4 regions of the Terrabacter sp. C0L_2 genome follow, and region 4 is predicted to be linked to each of the others. Evidence: riboswitches for the same ligand, from Rfam matches in the RefSeq annotation. Region 4 holds a riboswitch; each other region holds the start of a gene.
The links. A riboswitch is a leader RNA that binds a small molecule or an ion and turns the genes downstream of it on or off. The one in region 4 is predicted to bind cobalamin.

Region 1 (4,280 bases), 2.3 Mb from region 4:
CGCCTCACGGTGCTCGGTGACCTCGGGTCCCCGGACGAGTCGCGGGCCGACGGGCTGGCCGCCTCGTGGGACGGCGGCCCGGCGCCGCGGCTGCACCTCGTCTGCGTCGAGTGCGAGGCGCACCCCGGCAGGAGCGCGAGGTCGCTCGTCCCGGGACTTGGCGAGACGGCATACGACCACGACGGGCAGCTGACCAAGCGGGTGGTGCGGGCCGCCGCGCTGGCGCACCTGGCGCCCCAGCCGGGCGACGTGCTGTGGGACCTCGGGGCGGGTGCCGGGTCGGTCGGCATCGAGTTCGCCCGCCAGCACCCGCGCAACGAGGTGCACGCCGTCGAGCGCGACCCCGTCCGGGCCGAGCGGGTGCGCCGCAACGCACGAGCTCTCGGGGTGCCGGGGCTGCGCGTTGTCGAGAGCGCGTCCGCGGACGCCGTGGCGACGCTGCCGCGGCCCGACGCCGTCTTCGTCGGTGGCGGGGCGAGCGCCGACCTCATCGACGCCTGCTGGCAGGCGCTGGCGCCGGGAGGGCGGCTCGTCGTCCACGGCGTCACCGTCGAGACCGAGGTGCTGCTGCACGAGGCGCGCGGCCGCCTCGGCGGGTCGATGACGAGGATCGCCGTCGAGGACCTCGACACCATCGGGAACCTCCACGGCTGGAAGCCAGCCCGATCGATCGTGCAGTGGTCGGTGGAGAAGCCTGTGCCCCAATCGGATCCGGAGGACCAGTCGTGACCGTGCACTTCATCGGAGCCGGCCCGGGTGCCGCCGACCTGCTCACCCTTCGTGCCGTCCGGATGGTCAGCGAGTCGCAGGTCTGTCTCTACGCCGGCACGTACATCGGGGCCGAGGTGCTGGCGCACTGCCCCGACGGGGCCGAGCTCGTCGACACGCAGCACCTCGACCTCGACGCCATCACCGAGCGCTGCGTGCGCGCGCACGAGGCCGGTCACGACGTCGCCCGTCTGTGCTCCGGCGACCCGTCGCTCTACTCCGCGATCGCCGAGCAGACGCGGAGGCTCGACCGGGCCGGTGTGCCGTGGGACGTCACGCCGGGCGTGCCTGCCTACGCCGCCGCGGCGGCGCTCGTCGGGCGCGAGCTCACCGTGCCCGAGGTGGCCCAGTCGGTGGTGCTGACGCGCGCGCACCGCGACTCCACGCAGATGCCCGAGACGGAGTCGCTGGCGCACTTCGCCCGGTCGCGGGCCACCCTGGTGCTGCACCTCGCGATCCGCCGCACGCGCGAGCTCATGGCCACCCTCGTCGAGGACTACGGAGACGACTGCCCCGTGGTCGTCGTCGCCAACGCCGAGCAGCCCGACCAGCTCGTCCTGCGGGGCAGGGTCGGCGACATCGCGGACCGGGTCGAGGACGCCGGTCTGCGCCAGGCGGCGGTCATCCTCGTGGGCCACGCCCTGGGCGCGCGCGACAGCGACGACTTCGTCGAGTCGCACCTCTACGGCACACGCATCAGGGGCCTTGCGCGAAACACGCCGCGAGAGTGAGGGTTTCGGCCCGGGCGGCGGGTCCCCATGGCGCCGGGCCATCGGCTGTGTCAGGATGCGAGTGCCGCAGTGCACGGGAAGTCGGTGTGATTCCGACGTGGTCCTCGCCACTGTGACCAGGGAGCAAGACCCCATCGTTCGCCACTGGTGACCTCAGGTCGCCGGGAAGGCTGGGGAGGCGTGACGATCTGGAAGCCAGGAGACCGGCTGCGGCGATGATCTGTCCACGAGGCATGGAAAGAAAGGGTCAATTCGCCATGACCACCGTTGCATCGGCTCCCGCCACCCAGTCCGTCTCCGCCGTCCGCGTCCCCGTCTGGGCATGGGCCCTGCTCGCGTTCGCGGTCTTCGCCCTCTACTTCGTCTCGCAGGAGAACGGTGCGCTGCTCAGTGCACCTGCTGCGCAGATGCTCCACGAGCTGACGCACGACGCGCGTCACGCTCTCGGCGTCCCCTGCCACTGAGGTGGGTCTGAGCTTCGGCTCCGTGCTTCGGCGCGGGGTCCTTGCCGGCGTGCTCGCCGGCCTCGCGGCCGCGGTCGTCATCTGGCTCGTCGTCGAACCGGTCATCCGTCGGGCCCTCGTCATCGAGGACCGGCGCGGGATGCACGGGGGACAGTCCGCCGGCCTGCCGATGCACGGCGGCGACGAGCCCCTCGTGTCGCGTGCCGCGCAGGTCGTCGGCGGCGCCGTCACCGCAGTCGTCGTCGGCGTGGCCGTCGGTGTCGTGTTCGCCGTCGTCTTCGCCCGGATGCGGGACCGGCTGCCGGGGAGCGGTGACTTCGGTCGCGCGCTCGTGCTGGCCGCTATCGGCTTCGCAGCGGTGAGTCTCCTTCCGGCGCTGAAGATCCCGGCCAACCCACCCGCCGTCGGTGACCCGTCGACCGTCGGACGACGCACGATGCTGTATGCCGTCACCCTCCTTCTCGGAGTGGCGATCACGGTCGTCGTGCCGGCTCTCGACAGGTGGCTGGCCGGACGCGTGACGGCGCCGTCGACGCGCTGGGCCCTCGACATCGCGGCCGTAGTCCTCCTCGTCGGACTCGTGATGGCCTTCGTGCCAGGGACGCCGGACCAGGTGCCCCCCGACGTGCCGGCCGACCTGGTCTGGGACTTCCGTCTCGCATCCCTCGCGCAGCTCGCTGCCCTGTGGCTGACGCTCGGACTCGCGTTCGGGCTGCTCTTGGAGCGGGCCGGTGCCGCCCGACCCGACGACGTGCGTGCGGACACTGGCGCGCCCGTGCCGGCGTGACGGCATACGAAAGCCCTTGTCCTGACGACGATCCCGAGCGCACGTGCATCGTGCGCGTGTGCCGGGACTGCTGCTGCGGCACGGAGAGCAAACACCCCGGGGTCGACCACGACGGGCTGCTCGCCCGCCTCGAGGTCGGCACCCGGGGACGCGCTCGGGTGCTGCGCAGCGGGTGCCTGCTCGCGTGCGACGAGTCGAACGTCGTCGTCGTGACGCCGTCCGCCGTGGGGCGCCGGGCGGGAGGTCGCCCCGTGTGGGTGCGCGCCGTCCTCGACGACGGGTCGGTCGACGCGATCAGCGGCTGGGTCAGGCAGGGTGGACCGGGTGTCGCCGAGCCCGGTGCGGAGGTCGCGGAGCGTGCGTTCGCGCCGAGCGGGCTGTCGCTGACCTGGTCGGCGGTCTGACGCGTCGCGTCACAGGTCGGCGCGCACGTCGAGCCCGATGCCGATGACGTCGCCGTCCTCGATGTCCTCGGCTCGGCGCACGGCGTCCTTGAGGGGGACGATGTAGCCGCCGTCCTTGGGCCACAGGGATGTCGTCCACTCGGTGCGACCCACGCGTGCGGTCACGGGGATCATGCCCCAGCCGTAGCTGACGTGGGCGACGTCGTGCAGTGCCTCGGCCTCGGGCTCCGGGACGCGCACGAAGAAGTAGGGCGATGGTCCCCGCCACTGGTAGACGGATCCTTCGAAATCCAGCTCCATGCCGACAGGATGGCAGGCACACTGCGTCGATGAGCAGCAGCGACGAGCCGGCCCTGCCGCCGGCGCATGACGGCTACCGCTGGCCGACAGCGCCGGCGGGCGCGAGGCAGACGTCGACGCGGCCCCTCTCCGCGGCGGACCGTCGGCGGGCGTCCCGGACGGGGAGGCTCGTCGGTGTCGCCCATCTCGTCTGGGTGGTGGGTCTGAGTCTCTTCGTGCGGATCGGCAGGGAGGTGCCCCTCGCGACGCTGCTCGTCGGGGTCGTGGTCGCGCTCGTCGCGCTCGGCCGGCCTCGGGCGCGGCCGCTCGCGCGCGGCTACCTCGTCGCGGTGCTCGTGGGCAGCGTGCTGGTCGTGGTCGCCCTCTTCGTCCTCTTCTTCATCCAGATCGCCTACGGGGGGCCGTGACCGTCAGCCGGTGAGACCGTCACGGCACGAAGCGTGGCGTCCACACCTGGCCGGCGTCGGTGACGCGGGTGCCGGAGGCACAGACCATGACGAGGCACAGCATGTCGATCGTGGCGGGGTCGAGGCCGGCCAGGGTCGTCACCGTCAACGACTCCTCGGCCCGGCCGACGTCACGGCCGACGACGACGATCGTTTCGGGGTCGCGCTCCTCGAGGAAGACCTCCCGGGCGCGGGCGATCTGCTCGGTGCGCGAGCGTGAGGCCGGGTTGTAGAGCGCCACGACGAGGTCGGCTGCGGCGGCCGCGCGGAGCCGCCGCTCGATGACGGCCCACGGCTTGAGCCGGTCCGAGAGCGAGATGACGGCAAAGTCGCCGCCGAGCGGCGCACCCGCACGGGCGGCGACCGCCTGGGCTGCCGTC
Region 2 (4,280 bases), 2.3 Mb from region 4:
CGCCGACCCCGACCACCTCGAGCACCGGTGGACGGCCCGCCGTCACCGCACCGTCGATGCTGCTCGCGTCCTGGATCGAAGCCACGCCGGTGACCCTAGCCGGGTGTTGCGGACGCTGCTCCTGCCGTCCCGGCGTGAACCTCTCGGCAAAACGAGATGTCCGTTTCGCGCCGCAGGGGCGACTACATCCTCCATGATGGGCTCCGGGTCCACTGGGGGGTGGGCCGTCACGGAGATATCCCTGGGGGACGGGGCCAGTCAGCATGCACACGAACTTCTCGACCACGGCTGCGCGCGAGTCAGGCGCGCCGCACTGCGACGCGTCCCCGGGACGCCGCGGCCTCGGCACGCAAGCCGACGTGGCGGACGCGCTCGCGCGCCTCGACTCCGGCGCGGACCCCCATGCCCAGGTGGCGGTCGAGGTCGGCACCCCGGCCTCGGTCCTGCTGCACCACGGCTGGGTCGACCGCACCAGCACGATCGTCGTCGACCTCGGGGCGCAGGGGATCGACCTCGTCGACGTCGACGTCGCGTTCCTGCCCGCGACCGTCGCCCGGCTCACGATGCTGCAGCCGCGCCCCCTGCTCGAAGGCCGTGCAGGCCCCGTCGACCGCAGCGACCTGGACGCGCTCGTGGGTCCCGCGCCGTCGGACCGCCCGAGGCCCGCGGCCGACGTCGCGAGGGCGGCCGGTCGGTGGCCGGACGTCGCGCAGAGCCTCCTGACGGGGGCGTGGCGACTGTGCGTCGTCGACGTCGCGGACAGCCGGACGGGCAGCACGCAGACCGAGCAGCTCAGCTGGCTCGACACCCCGGCGGGCCTGCTGCGGGTCGACGGCTACCCCCACGCGCCGGTCCTGACCGGCACGTCGGCGGAGAGCATCTGGGAGTCGCTCGTCGCGACGCTGCCCGCGCACCGCCGCGCGTAGGATCGCCCTCGCCGACGACACGACAGGGGCGATGGTCATGCACCGCACGGGCGTCGTCCCTGGTGCACTCGACCGGTCCGCAGGGCTCCTCGTGGACTACGCCCTCGTGGTCGTCGCCGTGGCCCTGCTCGGACTCGTCGTCTGGTCGCGCCTGGGCCGCACCGACGCGGCCCGCTGGTGGGTGAACGACCGCCTCCAGGAGTCCGCGATCCTCTTCTGGCTGCCGGGCGTCGCGCTCGTGCTCGCAGCGACCGCCGGGCTGCGCGGCTACGACGACGGGGCCCAGAAGGGCGCGCTCGCGTTCGTCCCGCTCCTGCTCGTCGGGCTCGTCATCAGCCTGTGGGGCGGCCTCTTCCTCCCTGCGCCGCGCTGGTACGTGCCCCGGTGGTCGCTGGAGGCCCGGTCGCCGCGCCTGCAGGTCCGCATCATCGGCGACCGCCGTGGACCCGACCGCCCTCGACCCGACCGCCAGGGCTGACACCGCCGCGCCGCGCCGCCCGTCGTCTGGCAGACTGCGCGATGGCGACTGGAGAGGAATCCGGTGCAAATCCGGAGCGGTCCCGCCACTGTGAACCTCAGACCACCCGGTCGGGGGAAGCCAGGGCATCTCCCGTCGCTGGTCGCGCCCGCCGGGCGCGTCCGGTCCACCGACGCGGGCGAGGCACCCGCAGGAGGCTCGCAGTCCTATGCGCGACGGCTCGAACGACTCGAAAACCCTTGTCCGGCAGGACTCCCCACCTGACACCTTCCCCTTCTCGGCGGTCGTCGGCTCGGAAGACCTGGCCCTGGCGCTCGTCCTGACCGCGGTCTCGCCGGATGTCGGCGGCGTCCTCGTGCGCGGCGAGAAGGGCACGGCGAAGTCGACCATGGTGCGCGGCCTCGCTGCCGTGCTGCCGCACCAGCAGGTCGTGGCCGGCTGCCGTTTCGGCTGCGCGCCGGGTGACGGCGCCGGGTGCCCCGACGGTCCCCACGCCGACGACTCCGGGATCGACCGGCGCCCCGCACGCCTGGTCGAGCTGCCGATCGGCGCGACCGAGGACCGCGTCGTCGGGTCGCTCGACCTCGAGCGGGCGCTGGGACGCGGCGAGACGGCCTACCAGCCCGGCCTGCTGGCGGCCGCGAACCGTGGCATCCTCTACGTCGACGAGGTGAACCTGCTCCACGACCACCTCGTCGACCTGCTGCTCGACGCCGCGGCGATGGGCCGCAACACCGTCGAGCGCGACGGCGTCTCGGTGTCGCACGCGGCCCGCATCGTGCTCGTCGGCACGATGAACCCCGAGGAGGGCGAGCTGCGCCCGCAGCTGCTCGACCGGTTCGGGCTGACCGTCGAGGTCGCCGCCCCTCGGGAGCCCGCGCTGCGCGCCGAGGTCGTACGCCGTCGGCTGGCCTTCGACGGCGACCCGGCTGCCTTCGTGGCCCGGTTCGAGGACGACCAGGAGGCACTGCGCCGACGCATCGCCGACGCGCGCTCACGCGTGGGCGCCGTGACCCTGACCGACGCGATGCTGACGAAGATCGCCACCGTCTGCGCCGGGTTCGAGGTGGACGGACTGCGCGCCGACATCGTCACCGCTCGCGCCGCCGTCGCCCACGCCGCCTGGTCCGGGCGCACGAGCGTCACCGTCGCCGACGTCCGCGCCGCGGCGCGCCTGGCCCTGCCGCACCGCCGCCGGCGCAACCCCTTCGACTCCCCCGGCCTCGACGAGGACCTCCTCGACCAGCTGCTCGGCGACGACGAGCCGGAGCCCGACCCCGATCCCGACCTTGATCGCGATCCGGGCGACGACAAGGGCGACGGCGAAGGCGGGACCGACGGCGAGGCGCAGCCGAGCACGTCGGACGAGCAGCCGCAGCGGGCCGACGGAGGCGACCGGGGCGACGACGGTGGGACAGCGCCGACGGAGGCTCCCGCCGGCGCGCCCGCGACGGCCGGCGTCAGTGCCGCGGACGATCCCTACCGCGCGAGGCTGCTGCGCGCCAAGGGCATCGGCCACGGCGACCCCGGTCGCCGCTCGGCAGCCCTGACGAGCACCGGGCGGCGGGTCGGCTCGACGAGCGCCCGCACCGGACCGGTCCACCTGCCGGCGACGATCCGTGCCGCCGCCTCGCGCCGGCGGGACACGCACCGGCTGCGCGTGCTCCCCGGCGACCTGCGCCGGTCGGTGCTCCAGGGCCGCGAGTCCAACCTCGTGCTGCTCTGCGTCGACGCGTCCGGCTCGATGGCCGCGCGCAAGCGCATGGAGGCGGTGAAGTCAGCCGTGCTCTCGTTGCTCCTCGACGCCTACCAGCGCCGCGACAAGGTGGGCCTCGTGACGTTCCGCGGCGCGGGCGCCGAGCTCACCCTGCCCCCGACCGGCTCAATCGACATCGCGGCCCGGCGGCTGCGCGACCTCGCCCACGGCGGACGCACGCCGCTCGCGGAAGGGCTCGAGACGGCATACGACACGTTGCGGGTGGAGCGGCTGCGCGACCCGAACCGGCGGGCGCTGCTCGTCGTCGTCACCGACGGCCGGGCCACGAGCGGCCCCGATGCGCTGGCGCGGGCTGCTCGCACCGCGGGGGTGCTGCGGCACGAGGGCGTGGAGAGCGTCGTCGTCGACTGCGAGTCGGGGCGCTTCCGCCTCGGGCTCGCCGCCCGTCTCGCCGAGCACCTCGGTGCCGAGCACCTGGCCGTCGGCGAGCTCGCGGCCTCCGCCATCGTCGACGCGGCGCGGGCGAGCACCGGGCGGGCCGCCTGATGCGCGGGCAGCCGACGACCGTCCCCGAGGACGGCCTGACCACCCGCCAGCGACGCAACCGGCCGCTGGTCATCGTCAACACCGGCGACGGCAAGGGCAAGTCGACCGCGGCCTTCGGTCTCGCGCTGCGCGGCTGGAACCAGGGCTGGTCGGTCGGGGTGTTCCAGTTCGTCAAGAGCGCGAAGTGGCGCATCGGCGAGCAGACCGCGGTCGAGACCCTCGCCGAGCTGCACCGCGAGACCGGCAGGGGCGGCCCGATGGAGTGGCACAAGATGGGCGCCGGCTGGTCGTGGACCCGCAAGGAGGGCACCGAGGACGACCACGCCGAGGCGGCTCGCGAGGGGTGGGCCGAGATCAAGCGCCGGCTCGCCGCCGAGACGCACGGCGTCTACGTCCTCGACGAGTTCACCTACCCGATGGCGTGGGGCTGGATCGACGTCGACGACGTCGTCACGACCCTGCGGGACCGCCCGGGGCACCAGCACGTCGTCATCACCGGGCGCCGTTGCCCTCAGGCCGTGCTCGACCTCGCCGACCTCGTCACGGAGATGACGAAGGTCAAGCACCCGTTCGACGCGGGCCAGAAGGGCCAGCGGGGGATCGAGTGGTGAGC
Region 3 (4,280 bases), 2.3 Mb from region 4:
GTGGTAGCCGAGCGGGTGGTCCGTCGTGCCGGTCGTGACGGGGTAGGCGAGCAGCTCCTCGACGACGCCTTCGGCGAAGTACGACGCCGCGATGCGCCGTGCGATCGAGTCGCCTCGCGGGCCGCTGTGGAAGGCGACGACGTCGGCCTGTCCGATGAGCCGGGCCGCCTTGACGGTGACGAGCTCGGGATCGCCGGGGCCGACACCGACCCCACGCAGCCAGCCGGTCACAGCTCCTCCTCGCGGGCCAGGGCGTTGACGGCCGAGGCCGCCAGCGCGGAGCCGCCACGGCGGCCGTGGACGACGAGCCACGGGACGTCGAAAGGGTTCTCGGCGAGAGCGACCTTGGACTCGGCCGACCCGATGAAGCCGACCGGGATGCCGACGATCGCAGCAGGCCGTGGGCCGCCGTCGGCGATCGACTCGAGCAGGTGGAACAGGGCGGTGGGGGCGTTGCCGATCGCGACGACGGCGCCCTCGACGCGATCGCCCCACAGCGACACCGCTGCCGCGGATCGCGTCGTGCCCCAAGCCTTTGCGAGGGCGGGCACCCGCTCGTCGCGCAACGTGCAGATGACCTCGTTGTCGCGCGGCAGGCGGGCGCGGGTGATGCCCGAGGCGATCATGTGGGCGTCCGTGAAGACAGGTGCGCCGGACCGCAGGGCGGAGCGGGCCGCGGCCACGAGGCCGGGGTGCACGGCGATGTGCTCGGTCAGGTCGACGTCGCCGCTCGCGTGCACCATGCGCACGGCGACGACGCGAGCGTCCTCGGCGAGGTGGTCGAGGCGGGCCTCGGCGCGGATCGTCGCGAACGACCTGCGGTAGATCTCCGCCCCGTCCGTCTCGTAGTCGTAGCGCCGGGTCGGTGGCGTGCTCATCTGGGCTCCGGGATGGCGTGGATCGTGGTCAGGGCTGCCTCGAGCGAGGGCGGCGCGAGCAGGTCGACGTAGGCCGTCGCGGGCGTCCCGCACCGGCGCTCGCACCCGCTGATGTGGACGGGAAGGCGCCCCGCGGGCAGCACGGGGGCGAGCTCACGAGCGAGCGCTCGGGTGTCGAGGGTCGAGCGCGAGCAGCCGGGCAGGCCGGTGCAGGCGTGCAGCCGGTGCCACGGCGACCCGCTGTGCGTCGCGAAGCCCGCCGTCTCGAGCTCGGGGAGGAGGGCTGCGCCCCGCTCGACGACGAGCGAGCGCCACGGCGTCACGCGTACGGCATCGGTCGCGCGGGCGAGGGCGTCGACGTGGTCGGGCCGGAGCAGCCCCAGTGGCACGCCGACCACCGCGTGCTCACCGACCGCTCCCAACGGGGGCGGGGAAGCGGGGCTGCGTGTCGCCACGGCGGTGCGCTCGGGACCGAGCGGGTCGGCGAGATCGTCGACGTGCCAGACCGACTCGTCGCCGCCGGCGCGGTCGACGAACTCGCGCGCCAGGCGGACGATCAGGTCCACCGTCTCGTCGAGCGACACGTCCCAGCCGTGGCCGCTGCCGCCGGCGAGGACGACGCCGCGGTCCGGCCCGGTGGCGACGAAGGCGAGGTCGGCGGTCATGCCGCTGACGTCGCCACGTCCGTCGTCGACGATGAAGAGGAAGCGTCCGCCCAGGCCCGACAGCCGGGGATCGGAGCACACGGCGTGGTCGAGGTCGGTCACGAGGGGCCGCACGTCGCACCGACCGACACCGTCGAGGCCCGAGAGCGGGGACGCGACGACGTTGCGGACGAGCTCGTGGGTGTCCGACGGGACGAGCCCCGTGGCCCGGATCGCGGCGACGGTCACAGGCGGCAGCGGGTCAGGCAGACCACGCAGCTGCAGCGCGGCGCGCGACGTCAGCTGGATCGCCGGATCTGCCTCTCCTGCAACGAGATCGATAAGTGACCGCAGGGCCGTCACTGGCACCGGTCGGGCCGCCGGACGCAGCCTCACGATGGAGCCGTCAGCCGCCGAGAACGGTCGAGCGACACCCGGGCAGGCGTCGGCTGCCGGGCGCGGTCGGCTCGTCGGGGCGGTCACGCGGCACAGGATAGGCCCGGACCTCGCGTCGTCAAGGCGCCCGTCTCGGGCTATGGTGGGCCCAGCGTCGTCGACCCAGGAACCCGGTGAGAATCCGGGACGGTCCCGCCACTGTGAGCCGCCACCCGTGAGGGAGGCGGTGAGTCAGGAACTGCCGGCAGCGCTTCGTTTCCTTTCGACCGCGGGGCGCGGATACCCCGCCGAGGAGTTCCAGTGACGCGCATCGCGCTGCTCTCGACGTCTGACACCGACCTGCTGTGTGCCCGCGGCAGCGGTGCCGACTACCTGCTCGCCAACCCGTCGCGACCCGGCCACACCTCGATGGCCGAGGCGATCGAGGCTGCCGACATCGTCGTGGCCCGCATCCTCGGCGGCCCCCAGGACCTCTGCGACGGCTTCCGCCGGATCCGGGGCGCCGGCAAGCCGATGGTGGTGCTCGGCGGGGAGCAGACCCCGAACGCCTCGCTCATGGACCTCTCGACCGTCGCGCCCGGTGTCGTCGCCGAGGCCCACCGCTACCTCGCCGAGGGCGGGGCCGCGAACCTGCGCGAGCTGCACGCCTTCCTCGGCGACACGCTGCTCATGACCGGCGAGGGCTTCGAGCCGCCGGCCCCGCTGCCGGCCTGGGGCGTGCTCGACCGCCCCGAGCCCGCGGCCACCCAGATTTCCGACGCCGCGGGCGACACTCCCCGCCCGCGCGTCGGGATCCTCTTCTACCGCGCCCAGTTCGCGGCAGAGAACACCGCCTACGTCCACGCGCTCGCCGACGCGGTCGACGTCGCCGGTGGCATCGGCGTGCCGGTGCACGTGTCGTCGCTGCGCGAGGCGCCGGCCGACCTGCTCGAGCACCTCACGGCATACGACGTCCTCGTCACGACCGTGCTCGCCGCCGGCGGCACGAAGCCCGGCACTGCGAGTGCCGGCGAGGACGACGAGGCCTGGGACGTGCAGGCCCTCGCGGCCCTCGACGTGCCGATCATCCAGGGGCTGTGCCTGACGTGGAGCCGCGAGCAGTGGGCCGCGAGCGACGACGGGATGAGCCCGCTCGACGTCGCGACGCAGGTCGCGGTGCCCGAGTTCGACGGTCGGATCATCGGGGGCGCGTTCTCCTTCAAGGAGATCGACGGCGACGGACTGCCGCACTATGTCCCCGACCCTGAGCGCTGCGCGCGACTGGCGACGCTCGCCGTGAACCACGCCCGCCTCCGGCACACCCCGACCCGTGAGCGTCGCATCGCGATCGTGCTGTCGGCGTACCCCTCGAAGCACTCGCGCATCGGCAACGCCGTGGGCCTCGACACCCCGGTCTCGATCGTCCGGCTGCTCCGCGCCATGCGCGACGCCGGCTACGACCTCGGCGCCCCGGGCGACATCCCCGGCACCGGGCCGCTCGAGCCCGTCGACGGCGAGACCGCCGACACCACGGCCGGCAACGCCCTGATCCACGCGCTCATCGAGGCCGGCGGCCAGGACGAGGACTGGCTGACGCAGGAGCAGCTGACCGGCCAGCCGGTGCGGATCCCCGCCGCCCGCTACCGCGAGCACTTCGCCGCGCTGCCTGCCGCGCTGCGCGACGCCGTCACGAAGCACTGGGGCGAGGCGCCGGGCGAGGTCTTCGTCGACCGGCACACGGACGCCGAGGGCGAGCTCGTCGCCGCGAGCCTGCGCGCCGGCAACGTCGTCATCCTCGTGCAGCCGCCGCGCGGCTTCGGCGAGAACCCCATCGCGATCTACCACGACCCCGACCTCCCGCCGACCCACCACTACCTCGCCGTCTACGACTGGCTCGAGGCGGAGTTCGGCGCCCACGCGATCGTCCACATGGGCAAGCACGGCAACCTCGAGTGGCTCCCGGGCAAGAACCTCGCACTCTCCGCAGCGTGCGGACCCGACGCGACGATCGGCTCCATCCCGCTCGTCTACCCGTTCCTCGTCAACGACCCCGGCGAGGGCAGCCAGGCCAAGCGCCGCGCCCACGCGACGATCGTCGACCACCTCGTGCCGCCGATGGCGCGCGCCGAGTCCTACGGCGACATCGCGCGCCTCGAGCAGCTGCTCGACGAGTACGGCAACGTCTCGGTCATGGACCCGGCCAAGGCGCCGGCCCTGCGCGCGGAGATCTGGACGCTCATCCAGGCCGCGCAGATGCACCACGACCTCGGGCTCGACGAGCGTCCCGACGACGACGCCTTCGACGAGTTCGTCATGCACGTCGACGGCTGGCTCTGCGAGGTCAAGGACGTCCAGATCCGCGACGGCCTCCACGTCCTCGGCG
Region 4 (4,280 bases):
GAAGACCCTCAACGACGAGCTCGCCACCACGGTCACGACCGACCCGGCGCGCCCCGGTGCCAAGAACCGGCCCACGCCCAAGCGGCGCGAGCAGGAGGCCCTCAACAAGCGTCCGCTCATCGTCACCGACCGCAAGGCGGCCGGAGCGCAGGACAAGGCGGCCCGCCGTGAGGCGATGGCCAAGCAGCGGGCCGGCATGATGACGGGCGAGGAGAAGTACCTCCCCGCCCGCGACAAGGGCCCCCGCCGCCGCTTCATCCGCGACACGGTCGACGCCCGCTGGAACATCGGCGAGTTCATGCTGCCGATCATGCTCATCGTGCTGCTGCTCAGCTTCGTGCGCACCAACTGGGCGCTGCTCCTGGTCTTCGTGCTCGTCTACGGCCTCATCCTCGTGGCCATCGGCGACGCCGTGCTGATGTGGCGCCGGACGCGTCGCAAGGTCGAGGACAAGTTCGGCGGGGCCGAGAAGGGCGACGCGTGGTACGCGATCATGCGCGCCTTCCAGATGCGCCGCACCCGCATGCCGAAGCCGCAGGTCGCCCGCGGCGAGCACCCGGCCTGAGCCTCTCTGCTTGAGGCTGTCCGCCGGGCCGAGCCCCAGGCTCAGCCCTGGAGCTCGGCGAACGACAGCGGCGCCCGCGTTACGGCGTACGTCGCGAAGTAGAGCTTGTCGACCGACCCGTCCGCTGACCGGACGACCTCGAGGACCTCGCCCCGCTCGCGACCGGCCACGGCCCGGAAGCGGTCTGCTCCCTCGGCGGCGTAGCGCGTCTCGGAGAGCGGCTCGTCGTCGGACAAGCGCGACCACAGCTCGCCGTCGCGGACGAAGAACGTGATCGGCGACCCCTCGGACCACCACAGGCCGAGCAGCTCCGCGAGGGCCGGCTGCTCCACCTCGGGCACCCACGCCGCGGCGAGAGTGGGCTCGGCCTCGACGACGGCCTCGACGAGGTCGGTGGCGAGCCCGAGCGTCAGCGCTCCGGACGTCGCGTTGGCGAAGACGACGGCGCCGACACCGTCCGCCCGCCGCACTCGCAGGCCGGTGAGGAAGCCCGGCATCGCGCCCCCGTGCCCGACGTAGACGCGGTCGCCGCGTCGGCCCATGCCGAAGCCGAGGCCGTAGGCGCCGCTCCAGCCGTCGACGTCGGTCATGATGAGCGGCCGGCACATCTCCTCGACCGTCTCGGGACGCACGACCCGGTCGTCGGGCCGCGCGACGTAGGCGGCGTAGCGAGCCATGTCGGCGACGCTCGACCACAGCCCGCCGAGGGGAGCCGTCGCGCCCAGGCTGAAGAGCGGCTCCTCGCGCGCGGTGCCGGCATAGGGGTCGACCTGGTAACCGAGGGCGCGATCGTCGGCGGGGGCGAGCCCGGTGCGGGTCAGCCCCAGCGGCTCCAGCACCCGCTCGCGCACGACGTGCTCCCACTCCTGTCCGGTGACGCGCTCGACGACCGCACCGAGCAGGCCGTAGGCGAGGTTGGAGTAGTGGAAGGCGTGGTGCCCGGGGAGCACCTGCTCGGCCTGCTCGACCCCGGCGAGGAACTCCTCGCGCTCGGGCGCCTCGAGGCTCTCCCAGATGTTGCCGACGGGCTCGCGCTGCAGGCCGGAGGCGTGGGCGAGCATCTGCCGCACGGGAACCCGGCCATGCCTTGTGCCCGGCAGGTACGTCTCGAGCGTGTCGTCGAGCGACAACCGGCCCTCGTCGCGCAGCGACATGACGGTCAGCGCCGTGAACGTCTTGGTCACCGAGCCGATCATGAACTGCGTGTCGTCGGTCGCCGGGGCAGGGCGGGTCCCGAGACGGGCGGACCCCACGTGCGCCGACCAGACGAGGTGTCCGTCCCGGACGACGCCGACGCTGACGCCGGGCGAGCGCCACGAGCGCTGCGCCGTCACGACGCGCGCGAGCAGGTCCCGCTCCAGCCCGGCCGACAGGCCCGTGCCGGTCGTGCCGGTCGCGGACGCGCTCACTCCGCCGCCCGGAGGCTCATCGGGCCGTAGACGACGGCGTCGTTCTCGCGCAGCGTGACGGCCTCGACCCCGGCGTCGAGCAGCTCACGCCACGACTCCCCGAGGTAGCTCTCGGCGTCGCTCTGGGTCGGGAAGCCCGTGGTGGTCAGGCCCTCCCCCTCCATCGGGTTGCCGTGGGCGTCGAGGAACAGCCAGGACCAGTCAGCGCTCATGCCGACACCCTAGTTGGCTGCTCGTTTGACGGGCGGCCGCCCGCCGTGCGACGGTTCGCCTTACCCGAAGGACGATGGGGCAAGCCGGTGAGACTCCGGCGCTGACCCGCAACCGTGAAGCCACTCCCTGCCGCCAGCCGGCCCTGGGTGACCAGTCGGAAAACCCGCGTCCTACCGGCTCCTTTGTCAGTCTGTCGTGGAATGCGGACCGGAGTCACCCCGCCGGGCCGGCGTCAGCCAGCAGACCCGACATGGTGTCCGACCGCGAGGAGGAAACCGTGTCCCTTGTCCGTCGTGCCCCGTTCCGGGTCGTCCTCGTCGCGCTCGTCGCGGCGGCGCTGTCCGCCCTGACGGTCGCGCCCGCCCAGGCCGCCGCCTACCGCTACTGGGGCTTCTACCAGCTCGCCGACGGCGCGTGGACCTTCGCGCAGAAGGGCCCGGACCAGACGGTCCCCAAGGACGGCAGCGTGGACGGCTGGCGCTTCGCCGTCGCCGACGAGGCCTCGACCCGCTACCCGCGCGCCGTGCTCACCTTCGACCAGGTCTGCGGCAGCACGCCGGCCGAGGCGGGCAAGAAGCGCGTCGGTCTCGTCGTCGACTTCGGCCGCCCGGCCGACGCCGCCGACGGCGCGACCCCGCCCGAGCCCAAGGCGCTGTGTGCCGTCGTCGCCGCGGACGCCACGAGCGCGGCCGTGCTCGCCACCGCCGGCGACGTGCGCACCGAGAAGGGCCTGGTCTGCGGCGTCGCCGGCTACCCGACGACCGACTGCGGCGGAGCAGTCAAGGAGGTCTCCCCCGAGGCCAAGGCCGCCGACCAGCCCGTGACCATCGCGGCCCCGGCGAGCACCCCCTCCGCAACCCCGTCAGCGGGAGCGACCACCCCCGCGGCAGCCACGGCCGGCGACGTCACCACGACGCCGGCGTCGGGCACCTCGGGTGGGACGGTGGCGGCATACGTCATCGCCGGCCTGGTCCTGCTCGCCCTCATCGGCTACCTGCTCGTGCGGTCGCGGTCGCGCGCCCGGCAGGACGGCTGAGGAGCACCGGCCAGCGTGACGCGGCCCCGGCACAAGGCCCGCCTCCAGCACCCCGCAGCCTGGTGGCTGTGGGGTCTGGGGCTCGCCACGGCCGCGTCGCGCACGACCAACCCGGTCCTGCTGCTCCTCGTCATCGGGGTCTGCGTCCTCGTCGTCTCCGAACGCCGTGACCCCGCGACCGTCAACCCGCTGCCGGCCTTCCTCGTCATCGGCGCGGTCGTCGTCGCCTTCCGCGTCGTCATGACCGCGCTGCTCGGCAACGGGATCGTCGGCGAGACGGTCGTGCTCACCCTGCCCAGCGTCCCGCTGCCGGACTGGGCGGCCGCCGTGCGCATCGGCGGCACCGTCACGCTCGAGTCGCTGCTGTATGCCGCGTACGACGCCCTGCGTCTCGCCGCGGTCCTCGCGTGCCTCGGGGCGGCCAACGCGCTCGCGAGCCCGCGCCGCCTGCTGCGCTACCTCCCCGCCACGCTCTACGACGTCGGGACGGCTGTCGTCGTGGGCCTGACGTTCGCGCCGCAGCTGCTCACCGACGCCCGCGACGTGCGCGCTGCGCGCACCCTGCGCGGCCGCGACGGCCGTGGCCTGCGGGAGATGGCGCGCCTCACGGTGCCCGTGCTCGAGACGGCGTTCGAGCGCTCGCTCGGCCTGGCCGCGTCGATGGAGTCCCGGGGCTACGGTCGCGCGGTCCGGTCGACCACGACGAGCCGTCGCGCGGCGACGGGGCTCGCGCTCGCCGGTCTCGTCGGCGTCCTCGCCGGTCTCTACGGCCTGCTCGACTCCTCGGCCGGCGGGGTGCTCGGGCTGCCGGTCCTCGTGCTCGGCGCCGTGCTCTCGGGGTCGAGCCTGCTCGTGGGGGCCTCGCGGGACCACCGCTCGGGTCACCGGCGAGAGCGGTGGACGTGGACCGAGACCGTCACCGTCCTCGTCGGAGCCGTGCCCGCCGCGGTCCTCGTCGTCGCCTCCGCGCAGGGCTGGGACGGCGTCGTGCCGAGCCAGCAGGCGCAGCTGCCCGCCGTGCCCCTGCTCGCGGTGCTCGCCGTGCTCGTCGCCGCGA

Region 1: it holds a riboswitch for cobalamin, as region 4 does, so the genes downstream of both, U5C87_RS06250 (CbtB domain-containing protein) here and U5C87_RS16720 (SCO2322 family protein) in region 4, are expected to answer to the same signal.
Region 2: it holds a riboswitch for cobalamin, as region 4 does, so the genes downstream of both, U5C87_RS06225 (VWA domain-containing protein) here and U5C87_RS16720 (SCO2322 family protein) in region 4, are expected to answer to the same signal.
Region 3: it holds a riboswitch for cobalamin, as region 4 does, so the genes downstream of both, cobN (cobaltochelatase subunit CobN) here and U5C87_RS16720 (SCO2322 family protein) in region 4, are expected to answer to the same signal.

Annotation. Positions count from the first base shown of each region.
Region 1 is NZ_CP143557.1:1,337,169-1,341,448, forward strand. It holds gene cbiE (precorrin-6y C5,15-methyltransferase (decarboxylating) subunit CbiE) at 1-729, shown strand, start outside; gene U5C87_RS06245 (cobalt-precorrin-4/precorrin-4 C(11)-methyltransferase) at 726-1,499, shown strand; cobalamin riboswitch at 1,550-1,725, shown strand; gene U5C87_RS06250 (CbtB domain-containing protein) at 1,757-1,963, shown strand; gene U5C87_RS06255 (CbtA family protein) at 1,986-2,750, shown strand; gene U5C87_RS06260 (hypothetical protein) at 2,747-3,154, shown strand; gene U5C87_RS06265 (DUF1905 domain-containing protein) at 3,164-3,454, opposite strand; gene U5C87_RS06270 (hypothetical protein) at 3,484-3,861, shown strand; gene U5C87_RS06275 (precorrin-2 C(20)-methyltransferase) at 3,881-4,280, opposite strand, start outside.
Region 2 is NZ_CP143557.1:1,332,413-1,336,692, reverse strand. It holds gene cbiE (precorrin-6y C5,15-methyltransferase (decarboxylating) subunit CbiE) at 1-85, opposite strand, end outside; gene U5C87_RS06235 (hypothetical protein) at 264-926, shown strand; gene U5C87_RS06230 (hypothetical protein) at 958-1,404, shown strand; cobalamin riboswitch at 1,430-1,555, shown strand; gene U5C87_RS06225 (VWA domain-containing protein) at 1,613-3,667, shown strand; gene cobO (cob(I)yrinic acid a,c-diamide adenosyltransferase) at 3,667-4,278, shown strand; gene U5C87_RS06215 (cobyrinate a,c-diamide synthase) at 4,275-4,280, shown strand, end outside.
Region 3 is NZ_CP143557.1:1,342,345-1,346,624, forward strand. It holds gene U5C87_RS06275 (precorrin-2 C(20)-methyltransferase) at 1-231, opposite strand, end outside; gene U5C87_RS06280 (precorrin-8X methylmutase) at 228-878, opposite strand; gene U5C87_RS06285 (precorrin-3B synthase) at 875-2,005, opposite strand; cobalamin riboswitch at 2,045-2,178, shown strand; gene cobN (cobaltochelatase subunit CobN) at 2,219-4,280, shown strand, end outside.
Region 4 is NZ_CP143557.1:3,627,788-3,632,067, forward strand. It holds gene U5C87_RS16705 (DUF3043 domain-containing protein) at 1-565, shown strand, start outside; gene U5C87_RS16710 (serine hydrolase domain-containing protein) at 607-1,974, opposite strand; gene U5C87_RS16715 (hypothetical protein) at 1,971-2,186, opposite strand; cobalamin riboswitch at 2,221-2,372, shown strand; gene U5C87_RS16720 (SCO2322 family protein) at 2,465-3,223, shown strand; gene U5C87_RS16725 (energy-coupling factor transporter transmembrane component T) at 3,239-4,280, shown strand, end outside.